DNA from 4 places in the Mesorhizobium sp. B2-3-2 genome. Region 3 is predicted to be linked to each of the others. Evidence: riboswitches for the same ligand, from Rfam matches in the RefSeq annotation. Region 3 holds a riboswitch; each other region holds the start of a gene.

Region 1 (7,160 bases), on a different contig from region 3:
TTGAAAGGTTCTGGCGTGCTCATGATGCGGAACTTCCAGCCGGTAACAAAAACGTGTACACAGGGTTTCCGGGCGGCAAAGCCTTCCGTTGAGAGACCCTCATCGCGGTGGGACGCGATTGTCGATGTGGGGGTTACATCGACCGAAAGTCTCGATTGAGCGGATGCCTGCCGCCCGGAAACATGAGGACCGACGGGTCCGTGTCGAAGATCTCAGCTTTCGATCAAACCGCGATGCGGTTTGACCCGAAGGCTGACCCTTCCACTCCTCCCATCAGACCAATCCCCTGCTCTGTGCGTCCACCCGCATGATCCACCCGGGCTTCCGCTGATTTACTTCGCGGGCTCGCCAGCCGTGGCGTGGCCGAAAATGCCAGGCAGGCCGCGGGCCACGCCCGTGTCGACGGTGACGGCCGCGCTCATGCCTGTGCGCAGCATCATCTTGGCGTCGGGATCGCTCAGCTCCAGACGGACCGGAATGCGCTGGGTGACCTTGACCCAGTTGCCGGTGGCGTTCTGGGCGGGCAGCAGCGAGAAATCCGCGCCGGTGCCGGCGCCGATGGCCTTGACCGTCGCTTCGAAGGTCCTGCCCGGATAGGTGTCGACCACGATTTCGGCCTTCTGGCCCGGCTTCATATTGGTCAGCTGCGTTTCCTTGAAATTGGCGTCGATCCAGGTATCGCCGGTCTCGACCAGCGAAAACAGCGGCGTGCCGGAGCCGACATACTGGCCGACCTTGAAGGACGCGGCCTGGTAGACGACGCCATCGGCGGGCGCCTTCACGGTGGTCTGCGCCAGGTCGTAAGCAGCCTTGTCGCGCGCGGCGAGCGCCGACATCACGGTCGGATGTTTGTCGGTTTCGATATCGGGATTGCCGCCAAGCGCGGCCTTGGCGCTGACGATGCCCTGTTCGGCAACGGCAAGCTGCTGCTTTGCCTTGTCGAGATCGTTCCTGGCCTCATCGAGCGAAGACTTGGCGTTGATGCCTTTCTGGGCGAGATCGGCGGCACGGTCGTATTGCGACTGGGCATAGGCAACTTCGCTGCTGGCGGATTTCTCCTGTGCCATGGCCTGGCTGTAGGCGGCGCGCAGCTGCTCGACGTTGAGCCGCGCGGCGGCCACCGCCGCGTCGGCCTGCGCAAGCGCGATCCGGTAAGGCTCGGGGTCGATGGCGAAGAGAAGATCGCCTTGCTTCACCCTCTGATTGTCCGAGATCGCGACCTGAACGATGCGGCCCGCCGTATCCGAGGCGATCGATACCTTGGCCTGCTGCAGGTTGGCGTTCTCCGTCTCCTGGTAGCGCCCCCCAGTGACCCAGACATAGCCGCCACCGATGACCAGAGCCGCCGGCAGGGCGAACATCAACAAGAAGCGGCCGAGACGGCGCTTCTTCTTTGGCGCCGGCGCCGGCTCCACCGGAGGAGCCATTGTAACAGGGGCCGCGGCCGGCTGCTGCGGCGCTTCCATTTCCACTTTGGCGGCGTTTTCGTCGACCTTGGCTACCGCGTTCATGCTGCTGCGCCTTCCGTATTCTTGACCTTGTCGCAGGACGGTGAATCGCCATCCGCGAGATTCTGTGCCATCGCATCCAATGCCGTGATCAGGACGCGGCGATCGTCCGGCGAAACGCCGGTCAGCGACTCCTCATAGACTTCGCCGGCGAGGCTCTTGACCTCCGCATAGGCGGCGCTTGCCTTGGGGGTTGGGAAGATCATGCGCACGCGGCGGTCGGCGGCGTCGGAGCGGCGCTCTATCCAGCCGCCCTCCTCCATCCGGTCGACCAGCCGTGAGACGCTGATCGGCTCGATTTCGAGCAGTTCGGCAAGCCGCGCCTGCGAGACGCCCGCTTCCTTGGCGACGCGAACCATCAGGCGCCATTGCGCCGAGGACAGGCCAAGGCCGCTGGCGCGCGCTTCGAAGCGCTTTCGCATCAGCCGCTGCACGTCGTGGATCAAAAATCCCAATCTGTCTATGCCTTCGGAAACCATGAGTGGGATATATAATAAGCGTGCTTACTATTCAAGCCCGGCATTGTTCCAGAAGCCGGCAAACGTGCATGGCAGCCGTGCAGCACAATCATGGCCGCGTCCGATGAGTTTCGGTTGCCGCGACACCCATCACAAGCGGTTGCGGATCAGCGTGGTGACGACGAAGAAAGCCCCGAGCGAGCTGGTGATGATGCCGATCGGCAGTTCCTGCGGCGGCAGCAATGTGCGCGCCAGAAGGTCGCTAGCGAGCAACAGCACCGCCCCGAACAGCGCGCAACTTACGATCAGGCGCAGATGCAGCGCGCCGGCCAGCGGCCGCGACAGATGCGGGATCATGAGGCCGACGAAGCCGATGACGCCGGCCACCGAAACCAGGATCGCGGTCGAAAACGCGGCCACCAGAAACGTCGTCCGTCGCATTCGCGCCACCGGCACGCCAAGACTTTCGGCGGCATTTTCGCCGGCCAGGAAAGCGTCCAGCCGGCGATGATTCCACAGCCCGTACGCCGCAATCGTGCCGGCCCCAAGCGCCCCCAGCCAGATATTGTCCCACCGGGCCAGGCCGAGCCCGCCCATCGTCCAGAACAGCACCGAATGGGCGGCGCGCTGGTCACCGGCAAAGACCAGGTAATTGGTCAATGCGGTGAACATGAAGGAGACCGCAAGCCCGGCGAGGATCAGCCGTTCGGGGCCTTGTCCCCCCACCCGCGCAACCAGCAAGAGCACAACGCACGCAGCCAGAATACCGCCGGTGAATGCGGCGACCGGTAGCGTCCAGATCCCGAAACTGTCGCCGAAGACGGTGATGACGGAGACAGCGCCGGCGGCGGCTCCCGACGAGAGGCCGAACAGGAACGGATCGGCAAGATCGTTGCGCGTCACCGTCTGCAACAGCGCGCCGACCACGCCCAGGCCGCCGCCGACACAGATGGCCAGGATGGTGCGCGGCAGCCTGAGGTCCACGACGATCCTGCCGACCGGGCCGGACACGTCATGTCCCTTCAATCCGATCGCATGGCCAAGCGCTGCAACGACGTCGCCCAGCGGGATCATCGTCGAGCCATAGGCGATCGACAGCAGCGCGAGCGCGGCGATTGCCAACGCGGCCGCCGTCATGGCCAATAGGAATGCCTTGTGCCGCAAGGTCATGTTCCCGGTCAAAAAGCTTCCGGATGCATCGCCCTGGCGATCTTGCCGATCGCTTCGATGTTGGCCGGCCCGGGTGTCAGTTCGGCATAGCGAAGCGCCACGAAGCGTTCGTTCTTGACAGCGTCCGTCTCCTTCATTGCCGGATGCGCTTTCAGGAAATCGAGCAGCTTCCGGTAGCCGCCGCCATCCTGATAGTCGAGCAGGATGAGGAATTGCGGATTGCGCGAGGCCACCGTCTCCCAATCCGTGTTGCCCCAACTGGTATTCATGTCGGCCATGATGTTGTCGCCGCCGGCCGCGGAAATCATGGCGTTGGGAATGGCGAACTTGCCTGATGTGAACGGCTTGTCCTCGCCGGAATCATAGAGGAACACGCGCGTTCCCCTGCGGTCGCCGACCTTGGCCGTGATTTCGGCGAGCTGCGCCTTCCAGCCGGAGACGAGCTTATCCGCCTCGGCCTCCTTGCCGAAGATCTTGCCCAGCTTCTCGACATCGCCATAGAGCAGCTCCATCGACGCGGCAGGCCGGTTCTTGTCGAGATGGACGCAGCTTTCCGTCAGCACCAGGGTCTTGATGCCGTGCTGCGCCAGCGTATCGGGCGTCACCTCGCCGCCCGGCTTCATGCCGTAGTACCAGCCGGCGAAGAAGAAGTCGGGCTCGACAGCGACCAGGTTTTCCAGCGTCGGATATTTGGGCGCCAGTTCCGGGATCGAGCCTTGCTCGGCCTTGAATTCGGGGCCGACGTTGTACCATCCGGTGATGCCGGTCAGGCCGACGATCGACGGCTGCAGCTTCAGGGCGAAGGCCATCTCGGCCATGTTGAGATCGTGAATGACGGCACGCTTCGGGGGCGCGTCGAACGTCAGCGGCTTGCCGCAGTTGTCGACCGTCACCGGAAAGGCGAAGGCCGTAGAGGCCAGCAGGGAGAAGGCAAGAGACACGGCAAGGCGTTTCACGGATGTTGCTCCTTTGTTGAACAGGATCTGCCGGAAATGGCTTCGATCACGAAGATGGCGCGGCACGGTTCGGAACCTCGAACACCGTCAGCTCGCGGTCCTCCGTCGGGTGGCGGAACCTAAAGACGTCGACACCGAAGATCTCGCGGATCAGCTGCTGGGTGAGTGCTTCGCGTGGCGGCGCCAGCACATGCAAGCGGCCATGGCTCATCACCGCGACCCTGGTGGCGAAAGGCGTCACCAGCGCCAGATCGTGCAGCACCGCGATCACGGTCATGCCGAGGCCTGCCACCAGTTCGAGCAACTCGCTGCGCGCCCGCGGGTCGAGATGGTTGGTCGGCTCGTCGAGGAATAGGATCTTCGGCTCCTGCGCGATGGCGCGGGCAAGCTGGGCGCGCTGGCGCTCGCCGCCCGACAGCGAGCCGATGGTGCGGCCAAGCAGCGGCAACAGCCCGGTCCGGCGCAGCGCCTCGACGACAATGTCGCGTTCCTCGCTCCTGTGCCTGCGGCCGGCATGCGGAACCCGGCCGAGCTCGACATAATCGATGACCGCCAGTCGTGGATCGGGTTGATCGGTCTGGCCGACGACGGCGATGTGCAGCGCCCGCTCGGCGGTCGAAATCCTGTCGAGCCGGCGCGCGGTGAGCTTCACTTCGCCCGAACTCGGCCGCAGCATGCCCGACAGCATGCGCAGCAATGTCGTCTTGCCGGCGCCGTTGGGACCGATGATGGCGAGACGGTCGCCCGCCGCCACCGAAAGGCTGACCGGATGCACCAGATGCAGGCCATCCGCCGCCGCGGCCAGATCGCGGGCCTCGAGAAGCGGCGCGGTCATGGGCAATTCCTTGCAGGGCCTGCCGGAATACGGGCCAGCGTCTTGCCTGCCAGTCCTGCCGGACGCTGGCCTGAATTCACCTCGGTGGCGATATCGCGGCAAAGCGTGCACACGACGATGCGATGCATGGGAATGCAGTGAATGCGATCGATGGCGCCGTCCAACTTCCGTCACTTTCAAAAATGGCGACGGAAGGAAGCTGGCTTGAACCGGTCGACAAGACCGAACCCGCGTCTCCTCCCGGCACACCCCGTCCGGTCAACTCATGCAGATGGCAGGTCTCCTGGCTCGCGGGTCGTTGCGCCATCCTGCCTTCCCAGCCTTGCCGGCCAGTGGCTTTTTCGGATTTTGCTCGCCGCTTACAGTTGCGGGGGCAGCCATGGCTTCGACCCGAAAGGTGGGCCTCACCATGTTCCCTTTTCACCCCTCGCCTTGCGGCGCGGGGACCATCACGAGTCGCAGCCTAGGATGCAGGCAGCGTCAAGGCAAGGTCGATGTATGTTCTGTTATAACAATACATTCGCATGGTCAATCACTATCGCGTGCCACCAGTTCCAGCGGCCAGACCTCGCGAATGATCTCTGGCCCTTTCGCGCCGGCGAAAGCCGGGAGCGAGGCGAGCAGGATTTCGCCAAGCCGCCGCCCCATCGGATCCAGGCTCGGACGAAAGCCGGTCAGCGCCGGCGAGAAATAACGGCAGAGCGGCGTGTCGACGATGACGATCACCGCGACATCATGGCCGGGCTTGATCCCCATTTCGGCGAGCGCTTTGCAGCCGCCGAGCGCCATCGAGTCGTTGTTGAAGATGATCGCGGTCGGCGGATCCTTCGACCGCATGACTTGCGGTGTCACCGCGTAGCCACCGGCTTCGTTGATGAAACCATCCACAATCAGGGCGGGATCGACTTCGATGCCGTGCCGCCGCAGCGCCTTGCCATAGCCCTCCAAAAACAGATAACCGAAATTCAGGTCAAGCGACGGCCGGATGGCGGCGATGCGGCGGTGGCCGCGCGCGACCAGTCGGTCGACTGCATCGGCGCCCGCCTTCTCGAAATCCAGGTCCAGAGAAGGATAGTTGTCGTCGCCGGACCGGCTTCGGCCGAGCGTCGCGAAGGGAAAGCCTGCCTTGCTCAGATAGTCGATGCGATCGTCCTCGCGCCGCGTCCAGGCCAGCACGACGGCATCGGCACGACGTGTCTCGACGACACGGCGCAGGCGCTCCTGCTGATAGTCGCCCGGCGCGCCCATGACGATGATCAGGTCGAGCCCATGTTCGGCCAGTGCCGCTTGCAGCCCACTCAAAAACGGGATGAAAAACGGCTCGCCATATTCCTGGTCGCCCGGATGCGGCTGGAGCATGAAGGCCACGGCATGCGTGGTGCCACGACGAAGGTTCCTGCCCGACTGGTTCGGCGAATAGTTGAGTTGCCGCGCCGCGTCTAGCACGCGCTGGCGCGTCTCGGCATTGACGTCGGCGCGCCCGTTAAGCGCGCGCGAGACCGTGCCGATCGAAATATTCAGATGCCGTGCAAGATCGTGAATGCTGGATGCCAAGACCTCCCCCTCCTGCTTCTGGCTAGCACCAGCCGGTCGTGCGGCCAAGGCGTTTCAGAACCGACGGTACAAATCCGATTGACAATATACGCCATCGGGTGTGTCATCGTAAACGTTTACGGAAGTCATTTACGGACTACCGTGGTGCCAGCCAGGAGGGGTTGGCCGGAGGAGCGCTGGATGATGCACGTCGTCCTGGTCGGGTGCGGAGCCATGAGCAAAACCTGGCTCGAGGCCGCCCGCCAATCCCCTGCCGTCAGGATCGTCGGCCTCGTCGACCTCGACGCCGACAGGGCGCGCCAGCGGGCCCGCGAATATGACCTCGCCGGGGTCGCGATCGGGACCGATCTCGACGCCATTCTCGACCAGACCAGACCCGATGCAGTGTTCGACGTGGTCGTGCCCGCCGCCCGCCGCGACGTCGCCAACTCCGCCTTCGCCCATCGTTGTCATCTTTTGACGGAAAAGCCTCTCGCAGACAGCCCGGACAATGCGCGCGCCATCATCGGCGCGGCCCAGCGCGCCCGGCGTGTTCATGCCGTCGTGCAGAACCGCCGGTATGTCGCCAATGTCAGGCGCATCCGGCGCTTCCTCGATTCCGGCGCCATCGGCGCTGCGACCAGCATCCACGCCGATTTTTTCGTTGCGCCGCATTTCGGGGGGTTCCGCGAAGACATGC
Region 2 (7,160 bases), on a different contig from region 3:
TAGGCGTTCATGCCGCCACTCCTTGGGCTTCGGCAATCAGTGCCGCGAGGTCGTCGTCGATCGAATTGCGCAAGGGATGCCACAGGCCCCGCCGGCGCGCCGACAGGAGGCGTTCGGCGATGACCTTCGCGGCGGCCGGGTTTTCGCGCAGGATGAAGGCGCGGACGTCCGCATCGCCGAGATAGGCATCGTGCACGGCCTCCAGCAGCGTACCCGGTATGGCCTGCGTGGTTTCGGCGAAGCCTACCAGCCGGTCGACCGTTTCGGCGAATTCCGAGGCGCCGCGCGGGCCGTGACGCATCTGGCCCGCTATGAAGCGGGCATTGACGGCGCGGGCGCGCACGACGCGCGTCACGGCCTCGCTGAGCGAACGCGGCTTCGGCCTCCGCGGATCCGTGGTGTCGAGCACTATGACGTCGGCATTCCTGCCAAGCGCCGCAAGAGCGGCCGAAAAGCCGCCGATAAAGGCGACATCGGCGGAGCCTTCGAGAATGTCGCGGCCGGGGTCGTCGCCGGTGTGGACGAGAAGATCGGCTTCGGCGATGCGATTCTCGAAAGCGCCGGGCGCGGCGATCCCTTCACCGCCAGCGCCGCCATAGGCATGCGATGTGGCATCGAGATAGGCGCGGCCGATTTCCTCGCGCGCCACCCAGTCGCCGCTCGACAGGATTTCCTCGACGCCGGCGCCATAGGTGCCGGGCGAGGTGCCGAAGATGCGCGGACTGATCTTGCCCTCGGCGCGGGTCCTTGCGGCGAGCGGATTTTCCCAATCCTCTTCGTCGCGGGCGGCAACGGCGTTGGCAGCGGCATCGATCAGCGCGATCTGGGTCGGGAACATGTCGCGGAACAGGCCCGATATGCGCCAGGTGACGTCGACGCGGGGACGGCCGAGGCTGGCCGGCGGCAACACCTCGATGCCGGTGACGCGGCCGGTGGCAGTGTCCCATTGCGGCCGGCAGCCCATCAGCGAAAGCCCCTGAGCGATCTCCTCGCCGCCGGTGCGCAAAGACGCCGATCCCCAGAGGTCCGTCACCAGCGAGCGCGGCCAGTCGCCATGCGATTGCATATAGGCGCGCACCACTTCCTCGGCGGCGGCCTTGCCGATCTCATAAGCGGTCGGCGTCGGCATGGCGCGCGGGTCCGACGTGAACAGGTTGCGGCCGGTGGGCAGAACGTCGGAGCGGCCGCGCGCGGGCGCGCCGGCCGGGCCCGCCGTGACATGACGGCCGTCGAGCGCGTCGAGAAGGGCGGCCTTTTCAGTCTCGGCGCTTTGCCGGCGTATAAGGTCGGTCTCGTCCTCGGGCGAGCGGCCGTAGACATGCAGTCCGTCCTTGATGGCGAAATCCTTGAGGTCGCAGAGCCAGGCATCGATGCGGCGCAGGGCCTCGTCCGGCGCGTCGGTGCGGGCAACGCCGGCCTCCGCGGCGAGGCCCGTCGTCTGCGCGGTTTCGACGATCAGCCTGGCCAGACGGTCGCGGCGGCGGCGGTCGAGCCCGTCGGCCTGGGCGTATTCATCGACCAGCCGTTCGAGCCTGTGCTGGTTCTCGTCCAATCCGGCACCGGTCAGCGGCGGCGGCAGATGGCCGAGCGTGACGGCGGCGATCCGCCGCTTCGCCTGCGCCGCCTCGCCGGGGTTGGAGACGATAAAGGGATAGATGACGGGCAGGGGACCGGTGACGATCTCGGGGAAGCAGCTTTGCGAAAGCGCAACCGTCTTGCCCGGCAGCCATTCCAGCGTGCCATGCGCGCCAACATGGATGAGCGCATGGACGCCGAGCGATTTGCGCAACCACAGGCCGAAGGCGAGCAACGCATGGCGCGGCGGCAGCGTCGGGTCGTGATAGTCGGCGCGGCGGTCGGCCGAGCGGCCGCGATCCGGGGCGAGGGCCACGGTGATGTTGCCGAAGGTTGCGGTGCGGAAGGGGAAGCGCTTTTTGCTTGATAGCGAAGGTTGGCGCGAGGGGGGCGCCTCGCGCAAACCTGTCTCGCCTTTCGGCTTGCCCCACGCCGCTTCAACTGCGGCAAGTACCGCAGCCGGTAGGTGTTTCGACAAGTCGAGATAGTCGTCCAGGCCTAGCCCGGCCTTGCTGCGCTCCAGCGCATCCAGCAACGCACGCGGCGATTGCGGAATCCCTTCAACCGCATAGCCCTGTCCCTTGAGGTCGTGCAGCATCGCCAGCACGCTGGACGGCACATCCAGTCCGACGGCATAGCCGGTGCGACCGGGAGCGCTTGGATAATCCGGAATCAGGATCGCCAATTTGCGCTCGGCGCGCGGCGTTTCCCGAAGCCTGATGAAGGCCGCGACCCGGTCCGCCACCTGTTCGACGCGATCGGCCTCCGGCCGGTTGGCAAAGGCGCGGTGGCCGAGCGCCAGGTCGGTCTCGCTTTCGCCCTTGAACGAAATGGCGCCGGCGAGGATGCGGCCGTCGAGTTCGGGCAGCACGACATGCATGGCAAGGTCGGCTGGCGCCAGCCCGCGCTGGTTCGTTTCCCAGACGTCGCGGCGGGTGGTGGCGACGATCACCTGGAAGACCGGCACGCCGGCGCGGTCGAACAGGGTTTCGACGCCGGGTTCGGCGCCGGAAGCGAAGGCGGTCGCCGTGACGATGGCGGCGGGCTTGAGCTGGGCAATCGCGGTCTCGACAAACGCCAGGGATTCCGGGTCCTTCAGGCTGGAGACGAAGATCGGCACCGGGAGCATGCCGCCCTGCCGCAAGGCTTCGAAAAGTGCGTCGATGGGCGCGACATCGGCGGCGAGCAGCATTGAGCGGTAGAAGAGGACGGGCACGACCTTTCCCTCCCCCTCGAGGGGAGGGTGATCCGCAGGGCCGGGTGGCGCCCGAACCCCTCCCTCGAGCGGGAGGGGGACGACGCCGCGACCCGGCTCGTAGTAACCCGCCTTCGGCACGTTGACGGGCTCGGCCACCGCCGCATCCGATCCCGCCAACCGCGCCAGCCTGCGCACCAGCGCGCTCATATTGGCCGGGCCGCCCTCGCGGAAATAATTGAGCAGCCCGTCCAGTTCCTCGCGCGGCAGCGTCGAGGCTTCGATCAGCCTGATATCCTCGTCATGGCTCTCGCCGGGCAGCAGCGCCAGCTTTATGCCGCGCTCGCGGGCAACCACGGCCAACTGGTCGCAGCCGTAGCGCCACCACTCGTAACCGCCGAGAATACGCACCAGGATGACTTTGGCGTGACGGGCGACGCTGTCGATCCAGAGGTCGACGGACATGGGGTGTCGCAGGTCGCGTAGCGCGGCCAGCCGCATCGTGGGCAGCCGATCGGCGTCGCCTTTCCAGGCCGCCGCCAGTCCGGCAAGGTCGCTGTCGGTGAAGGACAGCGCCACCATGTCCGCCGGCGTCTGCCGCAGATCGACCGGCTCGGCGAGATCGTCGAGCGAGGCGGATGTGGTGGCGAGGATGTGCATCGCGATCGGTGTTGCGTCAGCCGGCGAGGATATGCTCGATCGCCGGGCGGTTCAGCCCCTTGAGACCGATGACGACCAGGCGCGAGCGGCGGTCGTCGTCAGCCGTCCAGGCGCGGTCGTAGTAATGATTGACGCGCGGACCGACGGCCTGCAGCAAAAGCCGCATCGGCTTGCCGCCGACCTCGACGAAGCCTTTCACCCTCAGCACGTTTTCCTGTTCGGCGGCGGTCGCGACGCGCTTTGCCAGGTCGTCCGGGTTGGCGATCGAGGGGATGTCGACGATGAACGTGTCGAAGTCGTCATGCTCGTGGTCGAAGGCGCCGTCATGATGGGACTTGCGGTTCTCGATGTCGTCCTCGACGGCGAGGCCCAGCCCGAGCAGCACGGACGGGTCGACCTTGCCATGAGCCGTCGGCACGACCTTCACGGCGCGAGCGGAGTGTTCGCCAATGATGGCGTTGGCGCGAGCCGAACCTGCGGCATCCATCAGGTCGCTCTTCGACAGGATGATGAGGTCGGCGCAGGCGATCTGATCCTCGAACACCTCCTCGACCGGGTCGTCATGATCGAGGCTCTCATCCTCGGCGCGCTGCGCCCGCAGGGCGTCCATGTCGTTGGCGACGCGCCCCTCCGCCAATGCCGGACCGTCGACCACGGCGATCACACCGTCGACCGTCACGCGGCTCTTCACCGTCGGCCACTGGAAGGCCTGGACCAGCGGCTTCGGCAAAGCCAGGCCTGAGGTTTCGATCAGGATGTGGTCGACCTTCGGCGTCAGCGACAGGATCTGGTCGAGCGCCGGGACGAAATCGTCGGCGACGGTGCAGCAGATGCAGCCATTGGCCAGTTCGACGATGTTTTCCTCCGGGCAGGTGTCGATGCCGCAGCCCTTGAGGATCTCGCCGTCGATGCCGATGTCGCCGAATTCGTTGACGATGATGGCGATACGCTTGCCGCCGCCCGCGTTTTCCAGGAGGTGGCGGACCAGCGTGGTTTTGCCGGCACCCAGGAAGCCGGTGACGACGGTACAGGGGACGCGGGAGAGAGTGGCGGCGGAAACTGCGGCGGTCATGGTCAGTCCTTCAACAGGTCAAGGGGTGGAATGCGGGCCACGAGGCCGCGCTTGAGGGAATCGGGCCGGCCACGCCAGGGGATAAGGCCGTCGGTCGAAGTGGCGAAGAGTTTCGCGCCGGTGACGAGGTCGGCGCCGCTGGCGATGTTCAGGTCGCCGAAGACATAACTCCAGCAGCCGTCGCGAAGGATCGCCGCACTGAGGCGGCGCTTGCAGTTGCCGAGGCATTCGACGGTGCGGACGCGGATGTTTTCGGCCGAGGCGGCTTGGCGCGTGTCTTGAGCCAAAGCTTCGCCGGCGCGGGGATGGGCGTCGGAACCGGTCTCGTCGCGGCAGGAAGCGCAGACGATAACAGTGACGCCGGCCAGGGCGTCGCTTTCGCCAGACAAAATGTCCGCTGTTTCAGCCGGGAAACTGCTGTCGCGTTCCAAATCGGGCTCCTTGCCCGGAAAACCCGCCGGGCGATCGGATTCTTATGTCTCAGACGGCAGGTCTCCTGGCTCGCGGGTCATCGCCTTCGTGCCGCCTTCCCGGGACCGTCCCAGTGGTTTTCGGCCTTGGCTCGTCGCTTACAGTTGCGGGGACAGCCGCGGATTTGAAATCGAGATTTCGCACCGCATTCCCTCTTGGCTCCTCCCTTTGCCGAGAGGAGACCGTCTGGATGGGATTTAGGCTCTTGCAGGCGGCGGTGTCAACGCGCGTCTACGACACGGCAATGTCGGCGAGCGGCTGCCCAAGGTCGCCGGCGGGCGTAACCTCAATCCGTTCGAGGCCGAGCCAGCCCTGCATCTGCGCCAATTCCTGGAAGAGTTGCGCGGCGGTTTCAGGCGGCGCGCTGGGCTCGGCATAGGCCGCGTGGACGCGTAGCACGCCGGCCGGCCGGTCGGCCTTGAGGTCGACGCGCGCGACGATCCTGTCGCCGAGCAGGAAGGGCAGGACGTAATAGCCGTATTGCCGCTTTTCGGCAGGGGTGTAGATTTCTATGCGGTAGTGGAAATCGAACAGCCGCTCCGTGCGCGAGCGCTCGAAGACGACCGGATCGAACGGCGCCAGCAGGGCCCGGGCCTCGATCCTGCGGGGAATGCGGGCCTCCTTGTGGAGGTAAGCCGGTTTGTTCCAACCCTCGACACGCACCGGCACCAACTCGCCTGTTTCAACCAGTTCCTCCAGCCGGCCCTTCATGTCGGCCGGCGACAGGCGGAAATAGTCGCGCAGGTCGCTTGCTGTCGCGACGCCATGGGCGCGGGCGGAGATCCGCAGCAATTCCCGATGCGCGTCCTCCGCTGATGGCACCGGCAGATCGAGGATTGCCTGCGGCAGCACGCGCTCGGGCAGATCATAGAAGCGTTCGAAGCCACGGCGGTGTGCGGTGGTGATGCGTCCTGCCCAGAACAGCCATTCGAAGGCATGCTTGGCGTGGCTCCAGCCCCACCAGCCGCCGGATCCTTTCTGGCCTTCGAGCGCGGACGCAGCTATCGGACCGCGCTCCGCGACCTCGCGGTAGATCTCTTCTATATAGGCGGCGTGCTCGCGCCCCCATTTGGCCAGTCCCAGGTACATTTCATCGCCGCGCTCGGCGCGCTGCATGCGCCAACGCATCAACGGATAGGTCTCGACCGGCAGGAACGAGGCCTCGTGGGCCCAGTACTCGAACACCGTGCGCTTGCGCGTGACGGCGGCGTTGTCGAGCAAGGTGAACGGGTAGGGGCCAAGGCGCGAATAGAGCGGCATATAATGAGCGCGCACCACAGCGCTGACGGAATCGATCTGCAGCAGGCCGGTACGCGAGAGCACACGGGCGAAGTGGCGTCGGTCGGGCGTGCCGGCGGGGCGGGGATCAGTGAACCCTTGGGCGGCGAGCGCGATGCGCCGGGCCATGGCGAGCGAGATCTTTTCCTTCATTCGGATGCGACTCTGAGGCTTGTTGAACGTCGTTCGGACAGTGATTCCAGCGATGCTAGCAGGGTTTTGGCGGCAACTCTGTCAGGAGAGAAAAGTGGAGTGAAAAGAGAAGGAAATCAAACAGGAGCGGATCGGACCAGTTTCTTCCCTTATGCCGTCCAGGCCGGTGTTTTGAACAAGGTTTGACTTGCTTCGCCGGAAGCCCTGCGCTAACCCTCGCCGCGTTGCAGCAAAGGCCCCTTAAAACGGTTCAGCGGTTAAACTGTCACGCTTCCGCAATAGGGTCTGGTGCTGTAATCAAAATGGATTGGCGCCAACGGAAAGCCGCAGCATGAACGCACTTCTCAGTTCGTACCTGCCCATCGTCCTGTTTATTGCAGTGGCGGCGGCTGTCGGCGTTGCGCTTATCGTGGCGCCGTTCCTGGTGGCCTATCGCAATCCCGACCCGGAAAAGCTTTCCGCCTACGAATGCGGGTTCAACTCGTTCGATGACGCCCGCATGAAGTTCGACATCCGCTTCTACCTGGTGTCGATCCTGTTCATCATCTTCGACCTGGAAGTGGCCTTCCTGTTTCCGTGGGCGGTGTCTTTCTCGAAAATCGGCATGCTCGGTTTCTGGTCGATGATGGTGTTTTTGGCGGTGCTGACCATCGGCTTTGCCTATGAATGGAAAAAAGGAGCGCTCGAATGGGATTGAGCGACAGTTCCGGCACGCTCGTCGCGCCGAAGCCCAAGGGTCTGATCGATCCCAATACC
Region 3 (7,160 bases):
TCTGGCCCGATGACGATGAGGGACCGCTCCTGCTGGTCGGCGGCGGCTCCGGCGTCGTGCCCTTGATGTCGATGGTCCGCCATCGCGCCGCGCGACGATTGACAGTGCCCGTCGTCCTCGTCTTTTCGGCGCGCGTGTGGGACGAAGTCATCTTTCGTGACGAATTGATCGGCCTCGACGATCGCGGCAACGGCTTCAACCTTGTGCTGACCCTGACGCGTGAGGCTGCGCGCCGCCCGGCGGATTATTCCCGGCGGGTCGACGTCGCCATGATGGTGCGATCCATGGCGCGGCTGCGCCGGCCGCCCGGCCTCGCCTTTGTCTGCGGCTCCAATGCATTCGTCTCCGCCGCCGCCCAGGCGTTGATCGATGCCGGCGTTCCGGCGGATGTCATCCGGACGGAACGCTACGGCGTCTGAGATGTCCGCCTGGCGCCGCTCCTTGGCTGCGGCTGCACGCGGGCTGGATTCTCGCCCGTCCCAGCCTTGCAGCGGCGAGGTCCGAAACCCTCCTGGCAAGAAGAAGCGGCTTCGCCGCCGGTCACGCCTCGATGTCAAGCGCCGAAAGCGGCTTGGAGCAGCAGGCGAGGATGAAGCCATCCTCGATCTCGTGATCGAGGATGCCGCCATTGTGGCTCATCTCGACATCGCCCGAGACCTTCTTGACCTTGCAGGTTCCGCACAGGCCGAATTCGCACGCGGCGGGGATTCTGACTCCCGAGGCGCGCGCCGTCTGCAGCACCGTCTGGCCGGCGACGCATGCGGCATCGACATCCGAAAGCAAGAACCGGACCGGCGTCGCGGCTTCGACAGGAATGGCCGCGCCGTCTCCAGCCGGCGAGGCGAACGGCGCCGGAATTTCCTCCGTCAGAGGCGCTGCAAAGCTTTCCTGATGGTATTTCGCAATGTCGAAGCCGGCGGCTTCAAGCATGCCGCGCACGGCACGCATGAAGGGGTCGGGGCCGCAGCAGAAGATTTCCCGGTCGCGGAAGTCGGGCGCCAAGAGCGGCAGCCGGATGGCGTCGATGCGGCCCATATGGCCGAACCAACCCTCCCGGCTCGACCGTTCCTCGATCATGAAGCCGAGCGACAGGCCTGGCATGCGGCTGCCGAGCAATTCCAGTTCCTTGCGGAAGATGATCTCTTCGGGCCGGCGCGCGCAATTGACGAAGCCGACATCGGTCCATGGCGCGCAGTCGTTCAGCCAGCGCAGCATAGACATCATCGGCGTCACGCCGGAGCCGGCCGAGATGAACAGATATTTGGCTGCCGGGTGGCTGTGCAGCGAAAAGTCTCCGGCCGGCCCATAGGCCTTGACGTGCGAACCGGGCCTCAAATGGTCGAACATCCAGCGCGTGCCGGTGCTGCCGGCCTGCGCCTTCACCGTCACCGCGATCGAGAACGGCCGCGAGGGCGAAGACGACAGCGTGTAGGTGCGCATCAGCGGCCCATCCGCTATCGGCAGTTCCAGCGTCACGAACTGGCCCGGCTTGTAGCGGAACCAGGTCTGGTTATCGGAGCGGAAGGTGAAGGTCTTTACATCAGGCGCCTCATCGCTCACGCCGATCACTTCCAGCACCTGGAGCCTGTCGTTCCAGGGCGTCATCTGATCGAGATGGCGATAGAGGCCGAGATCCGTCATCGCATTCATCCCTCACCTCTCAAGCAACGCTGCGCAGGGCCGGCCGGCCGCCTTCGGCGAGGCGCGGACCGATGAAACGCGCGTACCAGTCCACGAACTGGATGACGCCGCCTTCGTGCAGTTCGGAATAGGGGCCGGGTTCATAGGCCGGCGACAGGATGCCGAAGGCGTTTTCCTCGACGATGCGGCGGTCTTGGTCGTTGGTCTCGGTCCAGACATGGGTGAGCTCGGCGAGATCGTAGTCGACACCCTCGACCGCGTCCTTGTGAACCAGCCATTTGGTCGTCACCGCGGTCTCGGTGGCGCTGATCGGCAGCACCCGGAAGGTGACGGCGTGGTCGCCGAGGATGTGGTTCCAGGTCGTAGGATAGTGATAGAGCAGCAACGAGCCGATGCGGTCGGTGGCAACGCTGTCGGACAGGTTCTTCTTGACCGCGCGTTTTCCCGTCATCGTGTAACTGACGGCATCGCGCAGCAGCGGCGCGCGGGTGGCACGGTATTGCCCGGCCGGGTCGATGCGGAATCTGCTCGGCAGGCCGGCGGCCTCGCATTTGGCCCAGTGAGCCAGCATCTCCGGGTCGCTGTCGGCGCCTTGCACGCCGGTCACGGTCGGCGCCTCAGGAAAGGTCTTGCAGAGCTCCGGATGGTTGCCGGCGCAATGATAGCATTCGCGGTTGTTTTCCCAGACCAGCTTCCAATTGCCCTTCTCGACGATGGTGCTCTCGAAGGCGACCTTTGCTTCGCGCAGCCGATGCGGCAGCAAATAGGGTTCGATCATCGTCCGCATCGGCACGAAATCCGCCGGCTCGTCGGCGAGGCAAATGAAGATGTAGCCGCCGACGCTTTCGCAGGCGACCGGCTTCAGGCCGAACTGGCTCTTGTCGAAACCCTCGGCCATCTGCCTGGCGAACAGCAGCCTGCCGTCCAGTTCGTAGGTCCACTGATGGTAGGGGCAGACGAGCTTCGCCGCCGTGCCCTTGTCGGTGTTGCAGACGCGGCTGCCGCGATGGCGGCAAGAATTGTGGAAGGCGTTGATGTTGCCCTTCTGGTCGCGCACCAGCACCACAGGATAGTCGCCGATCTGCACGGTGATGAAGCTGCCGGGCCTGGGCAGTTCGCAATCATGACCGATGAACAGCCAGTCGCGGTACCAGATCAGCTCCATATCGAGCTTGAAGTATTCGGCGTCGGTATAGAAGGGCTGCTCGAGTGAGAAGCCGTCCCTGCGGCCTTGCAGCCGTTTCAGCATGTCGTTGCGCGCATCCATGTCCTGTCCTCGCATTGAAGTCCTGTCCTCGCATTGAAGGACTGAACGGAGGGGAGAGAGGAAGGATCAAGCCGCGCGCCGGCTTGCGCCGGACATGCACCATCCGCCTCTTGACCGCCCGCCGCGATCAGTCGAGTCCAACATCTCAGGCTGGTTTCCGGGCTCTGGAGCTGTCCTTGCGGACTGTCGCGACACCTTCCCAGGCCTTTGCCCAGTGGTCTCCCGTCGCGACCTGAACTCCACCACCGTTGCGGGGGCAGCGCCGGATTCTGACCGGCTTCCCAATTCTCCGCCTCGTCGTCACGTGGCGGCACCCGAGATGGCAGGATCTAACCATGATCGCCGACTTGTCGTCGGCATGAAAACGACATCGCATCAATGCCGCGCGACACGCATTGGAAACGGTGCGGCCGTCGTTGAAGGGGCAGAAAGGCTCGGCTCGCCGCCTCGGAATTCAACTCGTGGCGGAGCCAAAAAAGGTTAACGGTTTCGAAAAGTGACTATTAGCGCCCTCTAAAATCGAACCGAACGGTTCGTTTCTGTTGACGATGCGTGCAGGACGGTGTGAACACTGCGCCTTCGACACAGTTGGTGATCGCACGATCAGTTTACCTAACTATCTGATAGTAAACGGAAAAAAACGAATGTAGAAGGCCCTGGCACAATTTCAAGTGGTGGAAACTTGGTCCACGCGGAAAAACTTCGTGATTGGAAATGGCGGTATGGCTTTCCCACATCGGGGCTGTCCGAACGACGCGATTTCCTCCCAAGACACGCCGCTAGACGGACGGGAAAAATACTGGAGTATCAAAAATGAAAAAGATCATTCTCACTGCCGCCGCCCTTCTGGCTGTTTCCGGCAGCGCCTTCGCTGGTAGCGACCACTATGGTTCGAATGCCCCTGCGGCCACCGCCGTCGACAGCCCGTACACCGCTTCGACCAAGAAGTCGGAACCGGCTGCCCAGACGCCTGTCCAGGGCGCCGATCGCAACCTCTTCGGCAACAACTAATAGCCGATCTCCAGTTGACGGCGGGCTTTTCCGCCGTCCTGGCGAAATTTGAGAATTCAGGAGACTTGAAATGAAGAAGATCGTTCTTGCTGCCGCCGCCGTTCTGGCCGTTTCGGGCAGTGCTTTCGCCAGCAGCGACAACTATGGCTCCAATGGCGCCAACCAGCCTGCCGTCACCTCGGTCGACAACGCGCACACGGCTTCGGTCCAGAAGTCCGCGCCGTCTACCCAGGCGCCTGTTCAGGGTGCCGACCGCAACCTCTTCGGCAACAACTAACAGCCGATCTCCAGTTGACGGCGGGCCTTCCGCCGTCCTGGCGAAATTCGAAAATTCAGGAGACTTGAAATGAAGAAGATCATCCTTGCTGCCGCCGCCGTTCTGGCTGTTTCGGGCGGCGCTTTCGCCGGCAGCGACAATTATGGCTCCAATGGCGCCAATCAGCCCGCGGCCACGTCGACCGACAGCTCGTACACCGCTTCGACCAGGACGTCGACTCCGGCTGCTCAGGCCCCTGTTCAGGGTGCCGATCGTAACCTCTTCGGCAACAACTAACAGCCGATCCTTCAGCAGCTGGCGGGTAAGCCCGCCACTGCGGTGGAATTTGAGAATTCAGGAGACTTGAAATGAAGAAGATCATCCTTGCCGCCGCCGCCGTTCTGGCCGTTTCCGGCAGCGCTTTGGCCGCCAGCGACAATTACGGCTCCAATGGTGCCAACCAGCCTGCCGTCACCTCGGTCGACAAGTCGCACACGGCTTCGATCCGCGACAGCGGTTCGCCCGTCTACAAGCTGCTCAATTCCTCGGGTGACGTACAGAAGTCCGCCCCTCAGGGCAGTGACCGGAATCTCTTCGGCCACTAACAGCCGAAGCTGATATCAAACAGGAGAGGCGGGCTTTGCTCGCCGCTCCTGTTTTTGCGTGGCCGGCAATTAATTCATGCAATTCATGGCCTGCTCTCAGGCCGCCTTCGCTTCCGTCTCGTGCAGCGCGAAGGATCGCCCATCCGCGTCGAAGATATGAAGGTCTCCGGCGTCGGCGCTCAGCCGCAGCGTCGCCCCGCGCTTGACCTCGACATTGCCCGGCAGCTTGGTCACCAGCGGTAGGTCGGCGCGGCCGATGTCGACATAGACGAGTTGCACCTCGCCGAGCTGCTCGACATAGTCCACCGTCCCTTCGAAGAGATAGTCCGTGCCGCTGGCGATCGTCAGGTCCTCCGGCCGCACGCCGAAGCTCACCGAGGCGCCCTTGGCCGAGGCCGGCGTCGTGATCGGCACCGTAGCCTTGCGGCCGCCGACATGACTGATGACGGTCGGATTGCCTGATTTGTCGATGGTCGCCGGCAGGATGTTCATGGCCGGCGAGCCGATGAACTGGGCAACGAACAGATTGCCGGGTTTCTTGTAGAGCTCCATCGGTGTGCCGACCTGCTCGATATGGCCCTCCTTCAGCACCACGATGCGGTCGGCCAGCGTCATCGCCTCCACCTGATCGTGCGTGACGTAGATCATGGTGGTGTTGGGCATCGATTCCTTGAGCTTGGCGATTTCGATGCGGGTGGCGACGCGCAGCGCGGCGTCGAGGTTCGACAGCGGTTCGTCGAACAGGAACACTTTCGGGTTGCGCACGATGGCGCGGCCGATGGCCACGCGCTGGCGCTGGCCGCCCGACATCGCCTTGGGCAGGCGGTCGAGATAGTTGGTCAGCTGCAGGATCTCTGCCGCCTGGCGCACGCGCTTGTCGATCTCGGCCTTGCTTTCCTTGCCGATCTTCATCGAGAACGCCATGTTGTCGTAGACCGTCATATGCGGATAGAGCGCGTAGGACTGAAACACCATGGCGATGCCGCGCTTCGACGGCGGCACGTCGTTGACGACCTCGCCGGCAATTCTGAGCTCGCCCGAGGTGATCTCCTCAAGCCCGGCGATCGAGCGCAGCAATGTCGACTTGCCGCAGCCCGACGGACCGACGAAAACGATGAACTCGCCCGATTTGATGTCGAGGTCGATGCCGTGCAGAATATTGAGATTGCCGTATGATTTCTTCACTTGCCTCAGCGTGACATCGGCCATGTTTCTCTCCAGTGGTCCCTAGAATTCAGTCGATACGCCCGAACCAGGCGCCGTAGCCGCCGAGACGGATGGAGCTGGTGCTCGCCTGTCCCGAAAATCCGTGTCCGGGCAAAGGTTGCAGCGATCGGCCGCCAAGGTCAACCTCCGCCGGCCCCGATCCCAGGTTGAAGACGCAGACGATCTGCTCGTTGCCCGCGCGGCGCGTGAAGGCGACAGTGTCGCCCTGGCTTGCGATGAAGCTGATATCGCCCTTGGCCAGCGCCGGATGGGCGCGGCGGAAGCCGAGAAAACGCCGGTAGTGTTCGAGCAGCGAATGCTCGTCGCCTTGCTGCACATTGACGGCTTGCGACAGGTGCTTGGCCGGCACGGGCAGCCACGGCTTTGCCTGGGAGAAGCCGCCATTCCTGGCGTTGCCGTCCCACACCATCGGCGTGCGGCAGCCGTCGCGGCCCTTGAATTCCGGCCAGAAGCGGATGCCGTAGGGATCTTGCAGATCCTCGAACCGCAATTCGGCTTCGCCGAGCCCCAATTCCTCGCCCTGATAGATGCAGACCGAGCCGCGCAAGGACATCAGCAATGCCGAGATAACCTTGAGATAGGCGGTCGGGTCGGCTTCGTTGGCGGCCCAGCGCGAAGCCGGGCGCATCACGTCATGATTGGAGAAGGCCCAACACGACCAGCCGTCGCTGGCAACTTTGCCAAAGGTCTCCAGCACCGAACGGACCTTCGCGGCGCTGATCTTTTCCGGCGCCAGGAAATCGAAGGAATAGCACATGTGCACGCGCTTGCCGCCGGCTGTATAGGCCGCGACAACGTCCAGCCCGCGCTGTGAATCGCCAACCTCGCCGACCGCGGCCGTTGCCGGATATTCGTCGAGCAGGGCGCGGAAGCGTTCGAGGAAGCCGAGGTTCTCCGGACGGCTCTTGTCGTAGATGTGGTCCTGGTAGTTGTAGGGATTGACCGCGGGTGCGGTCTGGTCGTTGCGCTGTTCCGGCGGCAGCGGCGGGTTGTTTTCCAGCCCCTGGCTGTGGAAGTAGAAATTGATCGTGTCGAGGCGAAACCCGTCGACACCGCGCTCCAGCCAGAAGCGGGTGACGTCGAGCAGCGCGTCCTGGACTTCACCGTTGTGGAAATTGAGGTCCGGCTGTTCCGCGAGGAAGTTGTGCAGGTA
Region 4 (7,160 bases), on a different contig from region 3:
GTGGCCTCGTCCTCCAGCGTGTCCAGCATGCACCCACAATAGCTCGAACAGAACTTGCTGTCGCGCTGCTGTTCGCACGAGATCTGGCAGGTCTTTAGAAAGTTCACCTGCGGGGTTTCGACCTTGGCCGGCATTACTTGCGAGAACAACCAGACACTGCCGATCAGCAGCGGCTGATGGATCAGGTAGAAGGCCAGGCTATGCCGGCCGATGAAGACCAGCGGGTAGGACCAGCGCCCGGGCGCCACATCCGCCAGGCGCGCCAAGGCGCCGAAGCCGGAGGCGAGCTTGGTCGCTCCGAGGCCCACAAGCACCGCACCGAACCACGGGAACAACGGGACATAGTCGTTGGAATGTGGGTTGACCGCGGAAAGGCCGACCCACCACAGCAAGGGGTGATCGAACGATTCCAGCCGAAAATAGAAGGGAATGGCGATGACCGCCGCGGCGATCAGCAGTGTGAGCAGCGCCGGCAGACGCAGGAATGCCAGCCCAAGCAGGCTCGCCAGCGCGATCTGGTGCAGGATGCCAAAGAAGATCCACCCGTCCGGCGTGGCGATACGGGTGGCGACCGAAATGGCGATCGCCGCCCCGGCGACCATGGCAAAGCGTCTCCAGAAGCCGTTCCAGCGGATCTCTTTGCCATGGGCGAGATACAGGCTGACGCCGACCAGGAACAGGAAGGTCGAGGCGATGCAGCGAGCATAGAACTTCCACCAGCCGAAGGCGGTCAGGCCGGGATCGGTGTAGCCGAAGAATTCCAGGTCCCAGGTGAAATGGTAGCTCGCCATGGCGATCAGCGCGATGCCGCGCAGCATGTCGATGGCGACGATGCGCTTGGTCTTCGGCAACTCCGCGGCGGGCATGGTCGGCGTCTGGATGCTCATGGTCTCGCGATCTGATTCAGCCCCGCACGAGGACTATCACGGTTACGCCGGACAAAAGAAGGCCGTGAGCTTCGATACGGACGGTCAGCCGGCGCTGCGTCAGGCACCTCTTTAGGCCAGCACGGGAAAGCCTTTGACCGGCTTCGTTTTAACCGGGGCACGTCGGTTTCCTGTTACCGGCCACGAAATGATGGCCGCAGATTTGGCCGGTGATTCTGCTTTGGGGAAGCAATGTCCACGCATGTGCGCCATCCGATCTGGCTACCGGCCCTCAAGGCCGCGGATGCCCGCACCTTCGCCTCGCTCTACGCGGTCGAATCCTTCGCTCGCGCCACGGTGTCGAGCGTCATCCCGATCCAGGCCTACGAGATCCTCCACAACGAGCAGATCGTCTCGATCCTCTACACCATCGTGGCGATGCTCGGCCTGTCGGTGACCTTGTTCATGCCGATGCTGATCCAGCGCTTCGCCCGGCGTTGGGTCTACACGGCGGGCGCCTGCCTGCTGGCGATCGGCTCGTTGTTCTTCGTTACGCATACGCTCGCCGGGCAATTGGCCGGCATGCTATGCCGTGTCATGGGCGCCAGCGCGCTGTCGATCACGCTCAACCTTTACATCATGGACCACATCCGCAAGACCGATTTCATGCAGGCCGAATCGCTGCGCATGGCGTGGTCGATGTTTGCCTGGACGGGTGGGCCGACGCTCGGCATCTTTCTCTACACGCGCTTCGGCATCTATGCCGCGCATGGCGCGGTCGCCGTATTCGCCTTGGCCCTGCTGGCACTGTTCTGGACCTACCGGCTCGGCGACAATCCCTCGATCCGGCCGGGCAAGACGCGCCCGGTCAATCCGCTCGCCAATATCGGCCGCTTCGTCGCGCAGCCGAGGCTGAGGCTGGCCTGGCTGATTGCCTTCGGCCGCTCCTGCTTCTGGACGACCTTCTTCGTCTACGGACCGCTGTTCATGGTCATCACCGGTGAGGGCGAACTGGCCGGCGGCATTCTGGTTTCGGCGGGCAACGCGCTTTTGTTCATGGCGATTTTCTGGGGCAAGGCGGGCAAGCGCTTCGGTGGCCGCAGGACCATGACATTTGCCTATTTCGCCATGTCGGCGATGCTGCTGGCGGCGGGTGCCGTCGGCGAAAGCGCGCCGCTCATCACCGGCGCCTTCCTGCTGTGCGGCGCCTTCTTCACCATTGCGCTCGACGCGCTGGGCTCGACCGCCTTCATGCGCTCGGTGCGCTCTTACGAGCGCGCGCAGATGGCTGCGGTCTACCGCACCTATCTCGATTTTTCCGAACTGACGCCGCCGCTGGTCTATTCGGTGGTGCTGGCCTTTTTCGGCCTCGGCTCGGTTTTCGTCACGCTCGGCCTGCTTGCGGCGGTCTGCGGCTATGTCAACTGGCGTTATCTGCCGAAGTCGCTGTGAAGCTTACGGCACAAGCGCAGCGTGCCGTTCGCGTACCCAGTCGTGGAAGCGGTGAAGGTCGTATTCCTCCGGCATCAGCACGCCGGCCTTGTGGCGCATAGAGCGCAGCCCTTTCTGGTTGACCTCGCAGATCGCGGCATCCTCCTCCAGCACCTGGGTGCCGAAACCGACGATATTGTCGATGTCGGTGGCGGCGAGCGCGTCGGGCGCGAACAGCCATTCGGCGGTCAACTCGGTCTGTTCGGGGCCAAGCGGCACCAGCCGAACGGACCTTACATAGTCGACGTGGCCGACGATGAACATCGAGGGCAGGCTGGTGGCATAGGTCTGGCCGGCGGCGCGCTCGGCCGGTGTCAGGCCCGAAAAGACCGGCCCATGAGCCTGACCGTCACGCGACCATGTTTCGGCACCCGCCCGCAGCCCGCCGGAAAACTCCGGCGCGTCATTGTCAGCGTGGCGGACCCATTCGGGATCGTCGTGCCGGCCCATCAGGCCGCGGCCATAGATCGGCACCAGTCGCGACAGGTCCTTGTGGACGCCCGGGCAGTGCAGGCATTCGTTGAAGTTTTCCCAGAATATCTTCCAGTTGCAGTTCATTACCTTGCGCAGCACATGGCCTGATGCCAGCGATTCCAGCGGCCAGTTGCCGAGATCGCCGGAGGCCGGGTCGAAGGATGAGTGCGCCGAGCCGGCGGCATCTTCCGCGAGATTGACGAAGACGAAGCCGCGCCAGACCGACAGCGCGACGCGATAGAGCGGATGGTCCGCCTTGTCGAAACCGTCGGGCAGCATTTTCGACGGCACGCGTACGAGATCGCCGCGCAGCGAATAGGACCATGCGTGATAGGGGCAGGTGATCAGCCGCGCCTTCAACCGGCCAGCACTTTCCTGGCAAAGCTGCGAGCCGCGATGCCGGCAGGTGTTGTGGAAGGCGCGCAGTTCGCCGGTGTCGTCGCGCAGCACGACGATCTCCTGAGTGCCGACACGGAAGGTGCGGAAAGCCAGCGGTTGGGCGAGATCAGCTTCACGGCAGACGAGCAGCCAGTTCCTGTACCAGATGGCGTCGAGGTCGCGCTGGTAGGCAGCTGCATCCCAATAGGCCGAGGACGGCAATGTCGGCTCGGCCCGGGTGAGGCCGTTATAGGGGGCGTGCTGGCTCTGGACGGGCTGCATGGCTGGCCTCCTGTGAGGATGGCAGCCGACACCCGGCCACGGAAATTGTCAATTGCAGCGGAGCAGGCGGCCGGACGGCGCTAAAGCGCTTGTCGTCGTCGGAATTTGGTTTGCCGGATGCTGCGATTTTCCCTATAGTCACACTCGTCGTCGGTTCCGATTGGAGCCAAGAGGGAATGCGGTGCGGGCAGATTTTCTGCCCAATGCCGTGGCTGCCCCCGCAACTGTGTGCGGTAGTCCTCTCCATATGCCACTGAAGATTTTTTCTTCGGGAAGGTGGGGAAGGGCGCTGATCCGCGAGCCAGGAGACCTGCCGGCGACAGGAAACTGACTTCGATGCCCTCGGGTGGAGGGCGAAAGGACAAGACATGAATACCGCTTCCGTCTCGCTCGGCGCCTCCGTTTCCTCGCAGTCCCGCTTGATGCAGCTCGCTCTCGCTGGATTCCTGGGCCTTTTCGTGATGGGCTTCGTCGGCTTCTCGCATATCGATGCGGTCCACAATGCCGCGCACGACTATCGTCATTCGATGGCGTTTCCCTGCCACTGATAGGGATCTGACATCATGAACCTGTTTCGCAACGTCGTGTTCATCGCGGCGATCGCAGGGCTCGTGGCCGGCGTCGTTCTCGCCTGCATGCAGGCCTATGCCACCGTGCCGCTGATCCTGAAGGCGGAAGTCTACGAACAGGCCGGCGGCGGCCATCACCACGACCATGCCGCGCCGGCTGCAACGGACACCAACGCCATGAGCTCCGCCGCCCCGGCGGGAAATGCCATGAGCACGGCCGCGCCCGCGCCTGCGGAAGCAGCCGCTCCGGCGGCGGAAGACGAAGGCTGGGCGCCGGCCGACGGTTTCGAACGTTTCGCTTTCAGCGTGCTTGCCAATATCGTCACCGGCATCGGCTTCGCGCTGATCCTGGTCGCGGTCTCCGAATTCGCCGGCGGCATCGGCAACTGGCGCCAGGGCGTGTTCTGGGGCCTGGCTGGCTTTGCCGTGTTCACGCTGGCGCCGGGCCTTGGCCTGCCGCCGGAACTGCCGGCCATGCCCGCGGCCGACCTCACCCAACGCCAGATCTGGTGGTGGGCAACGGTGGCGGCAACGGCGACCGGCCTTGGCCTGATCGCCTTCCGCAAGTCGCTGCCGCTGGCGATCCTCGCCGTGGCCTTGATGGTGGCGCCGCATATTGTCGGCGCGCCGCAGCCCGACAGCTACGAGACGGCGATCCCGGAGGGGCTGCATCACCAGTTCGTGGTGGCGGTGACGGTGACCAATCTGGTGTTCTGGGTGGTGCTCGGCGCCGTCGTCGGCGTGGTGCGCGGACGCTTCACCGGCACCGCGACCAGCCTGCGCGACAGCTTTGCGTGATCGCGGTAAGCTGACCTTCATTATCGGCGGTGCGCGCTCCGGCAAAAGCGCGCATGCCGAAACGCTCATGACGGCGCTGCCCTCGCCATGGGCCTATATCGCCACCGCGCAAGCTTATGATGAGGAGATGCGCGAACGCATCGCGCTGCACCGCTCGCGGCGCGGCGAAGGCTGGACGACCATCGACGCGCCGGTCGATCTCGCCGGCGCGCTGGAGGCGTTGCCTGATAATCAGCCGGTTCTGGTCGACTGCCTGACGCTGTGGCTGACCAACCATATGCTGGCCGAACATGACCTCGAGCTGGAATGCCGGCGGCTGGCGGACGTGCTGTCGCGGGCGCGCGGGCCATGGTTCGTGGTCTCAAACGAGGTCGGCCAAGGCATCGTGCCGGACAATGCACTGGCGCGCCGCTTTCGCGATGCCGCAGGCCGGCTCAACCAGCAGGTCGCCGCAGTCGCCGATACTGTGCTGCTGATGGTGGCGGGGCTGCCGCTCAAGGTGAAATGAGATGACCGATATCGACGAAAAGAACGAAGAGCGCCACCGCGCCAAGATGGCCAAGCGCAAGGCGGTGCAGGATGCCGAGGTGGCGGCCAAGACGATCGAGAAGGGGCTGCTGATCGTCAATACCGGCCCGGGCAAAGGCAAGACGACAGCCGCCTTTGGTCTTGCGCTCAGAATGCTCGGCTATGGCAAGCGGGTCGGCGTCGTACAGTTCATCAAGGGCAAGTGGCACACCGGCGAGAAGGACGCCTTCGCCGCCTTTGGCGACCGCGTCGTCTGGCACGCGATGGGTGAGGGTTTCACCTGGGAGACGCAGGATTTGAAGCGCGACATCGCCGCGGCCGAAGCCGCATGGAGCAAGGTGCTTGAGCTGATGGCCGATCCGTCGATCAGCCTGCTGGTGCTGGATGAGCTGAATATCGCGCTGCGCTACGATTATCTCGATCTCGACAGAGTGGTTGCGGCGCTGAAGGCGCGTCGCGAAGGCCTGCATGTCGTCGTCACCGGTCGCAACGCCAAGCCGGCGCTGGTCGAAGCCGCCGATCTCGTTACCGAGATGGGCGTGACCAAGCATCATTTCTCGGCGGGTGTGAAGGCGCAGCAAGGGATAGAGTTCTAGAACGCCAGAATCGCGAGCAGCGAAACCAACCCGAACAGCGCGATCAGCAGGTAGTCGGCGACGCGGTAGAGTTTCAGCGCCCGCCTTATGTCGATGCTGTCGGCTTCGCGCCGGCCGCCTTCGCCCATGAACGCGTCGTCGACCGTTACGCCGCCATAGCTTCGCGGCCCGGCGAGCGCCAGGCCGAGTGCGCCGGCCATCGCCGATTCCGGCCACCCGGCATTGGGCGAGCGATGCTTTTTCGCATCGCGCTGCACCGCAGCCCACGCGTTGCGGGGATCGGCTCCCTTGACCAGGAAAGCCGCCAACGCGATCAGCAGCGCCGTCAGCCGCGAGGCAGGCAGGTTGATCCAGTCGTCGAAACGTGCCGCTGCCCTGCCGAACGCTTCGTGGCGGGGCGTGCGGTGGCCGATCATCGAATCGGCGGTGTTCGCGGCCTTGTAGGCGGCGCCGCCGGCAAGGCCGCCGACGCCCGTCCAGAAAGCGGGGGCAACGATGCCGTCGGAAAAATTCTCGGCCAGGCTCTCGATCGCGGCGCGGCAGACGCCGGCCCTGTCGAGGGTTTCGGGATCGCGGCCGACGATGCGCGAAACGGCGGCGCGGCCCATGTCGAGGCCGCCCGAGTCGAGCGCGTCGGCGACGGCCTCGACATGCTCATAAAGGCTCCGCTGTGACAGGAACGATGTCGCCAGAAGGGCAGTGATGAACAGTCCCAGGGGAACGAACCAGAGCAGGATCTGCACGCATAGGCCAATTAGCGCCGGCACCAGCACGATGACCAGAAGCGCCTGGACACCACGTTGGCGACGCAGTGCGTCGGGATCAGTGGCGCGGTTGAGCCTGCGATCGAGAAAGGATATCAGCCTGCCGAACCACGTCACGGGATGGCCGATGGCGCGAAACAGCCAGTCGGGGTAGCCCAGCGCGGATTCGATGGCCAATGACAGGAAAGCGATCAGGACTGACATGAAGCTTCTTGAAGGAGCGGTGGACCATGGTGGAAGTCTCGGCCGGGCAAGGGCGCTTTTCCCCAACGCCCCCCAGCCTTTCGTCGACCTCTCGACCGGAATCAATCCGCACTCCTACCCGCTTTTCGAGCTGCCCGCCACCTCGCTGTCGCGATTGCCGGAAGCGGGGCGGGCGCGTGAGCTGACGGCGATCGCGGCCGGCACCTACGG

What was found. Region 3 has a riboswitch for cobalamin ahead of FJ964_RS10835 (aromatic ring-hydroxylating dioxygenase subunit alpha). Riboswitches for the same ligand answer to the same signal wherever they lie in the genome.
Region 1: another riboswitch for cobalamin. It lies ahead of FJ964_RS04165 (ABC transporter ATP-binding protein); the one in region 3 lies ahead of FJ964_RS10835 (aromatic ring-hydroxylating dioxygenase subunit alpha).
Region 2: another riboswitch for cobalamin. It lies ahead of FJ964_RS27700 (DUF1636 family protein); the one in region 3 lies ahead of FJ964_RS10835 (aromatic ring-hydroxylating dioxygenase subunit alpha).
Region 4: another riboswitch for cobalamin. It lies ahead of FJ964_RS27875 (CbtB domain-containing protein); the one in region 3 lies ahead of FJ964_RS10835 (aromatic ring-hydroxylating dioxygenase subunit alpha).

The regions. Positions count from the first base shown of each region.
Region 1 is NZ_VFWA01000001.1:845,035-852,194, forward strand. Features, by position in the region: gene FJ964_RS04140 (DHA2 family efflux MFS transporter permease subunit) at 1-23, opposite strand, end outside; gene FJ964_RS04145 (HlyD family secretion protein) at 333-1,511, opposite strand; gene FJ964_RS04150 (MarR family winged helix-turn-helix transcriptional regulator) at 1,508-1,987, opposite strand; gene FJ964_RS04155 (iron ABC transporter permease) at 2,117-3,103, opposite strand; gene FJ964_RS04160 (ABC transporter substrate-binding protein) at 3,145-4,092, opposite strand; gene FJ964_RS04165 (ABC transporter ATP-binding protein) at 4,139-4,927, opposite strand; cobalamin riboswitch at 5,183-5,393, opposite strand; gene FJ964_RS04170 (LacI family DNA-binding transcriptional regulator) at 5,456-6,481, opposite strand; gene FJ964_RS04175 (Gfo/Idh/MocA family oxidoreductase) at 6,662-7,160, shown strand, end outside.
Region 2 is NZ_VFWA01000019.1:54,680-61,839, forward strand. Features, by position in the region: partial or broken gene cobG (precorrin-3B synthase) at 1-11, opposite strand, end outside; gene cobN (cobaltochelatase subunit CobN) at 8-3,430, opposite strand; gene cobW (cobalamin biosynthesis protein CobW) at 3,447-4,502, opposite strand; gene FJ964_RS27700 (DUF1636 family protein) at 4,505-4,933, opposite strand; cobalamin riboswitch at 4,971-5,175, opposite strand; gene FJ964_RS27705 (winged helix-turn-helix domain-containing protein) at 5,205-6,404, opposite strand; gene FJ964_RS27710 (NADH-quinone oxidoreductase subunit A) at 6,736-7,101, shown strand; gene FJ964_RS27715 (NADH-quinone oxidoreductase subunit B) at 7,092-7,160, shown strand, end outside.
Region 3 is NZ_VFWA01000003.1:452,370-459,529, reverse strand. Features, by position in the region: gene FJ964_RS10845 (ferredoxin reductase) at 1-419, shown strand, start outside; gene FJ964_RS10840 (hybrid-cluster NAD(P)-dependent oxidoreductase) at 541-1,641, opposite strand; gene FJ964_RS10835 (aromatic ring-hydroxylating dioxygenase subunit alpha) at 1,661-2,908, opposite strand; cobalamin riboswitch at 3,039-3,241, opposite strand; gene FJ964_RS10830 (DUF680 domain-containing protein) at 3,722-3,919, shown strand; gene FJ964_RS10825 (DUF680 domain-containing protein) at 3,990-4,196, shown strand; gene FJ964_RS10820 (DUF680 domain-containing protein) at 4,266-4,472, shown strand; gene FJ964_RS10815 (DUF680 domain-containing protein) at 4,544-4,780, shown strand; gene ugpC (sn-glycerol-3-phosphate ABC transporter ATP-binding protein UgpC) at 4,877-5,989, opposite strand; gene FJ964_RS10805 (alpha-glucosidase) at 6,015-7,160, opposite strand, start outside.
Region 4 is NZ_VFWA01000019.1:91,060-98,219, forward strand. Features, by position in the region: gene FJ964_RS27860 (DUF1624 domain-containing protein) at 1-887, opposite strand, end outside; gene FJ964_RS27865 (MFS transporter) at 1,119-2,318, shown strand; gene FJ964_RS27870 (aromatic ring-hydroxylating dioxygenase subunit alpha) at 2,322-3,491, opposite strand; cobalamin riboswitch at 3,626-3,824, shown strand; gene FJ964_RS27875 (CbtB domain-containing protein) at 3,860-4,039, shown strand; gene FJ964_RS27880 (CbtA family protein) at 4,055-4,858, shown strand; gene cobU (bifunctional adenosylcobinamide kinase/adenosylcobinamide-phosphate guanylyltransferase) at 4,851-5,366, shown strand; gene cobO (cob(I)yrinic acid a,c-diamide adenosyltransferase) at 5,368-5,982, shown strand; gene cbiB (adenosylcobinamide-phosphate synthase CbiB) at 5,979-6,950, opposite strand; gene cobD (threonine-phosphate decarboxylase CobD) at 6,949-7,160, shown strand, end outside.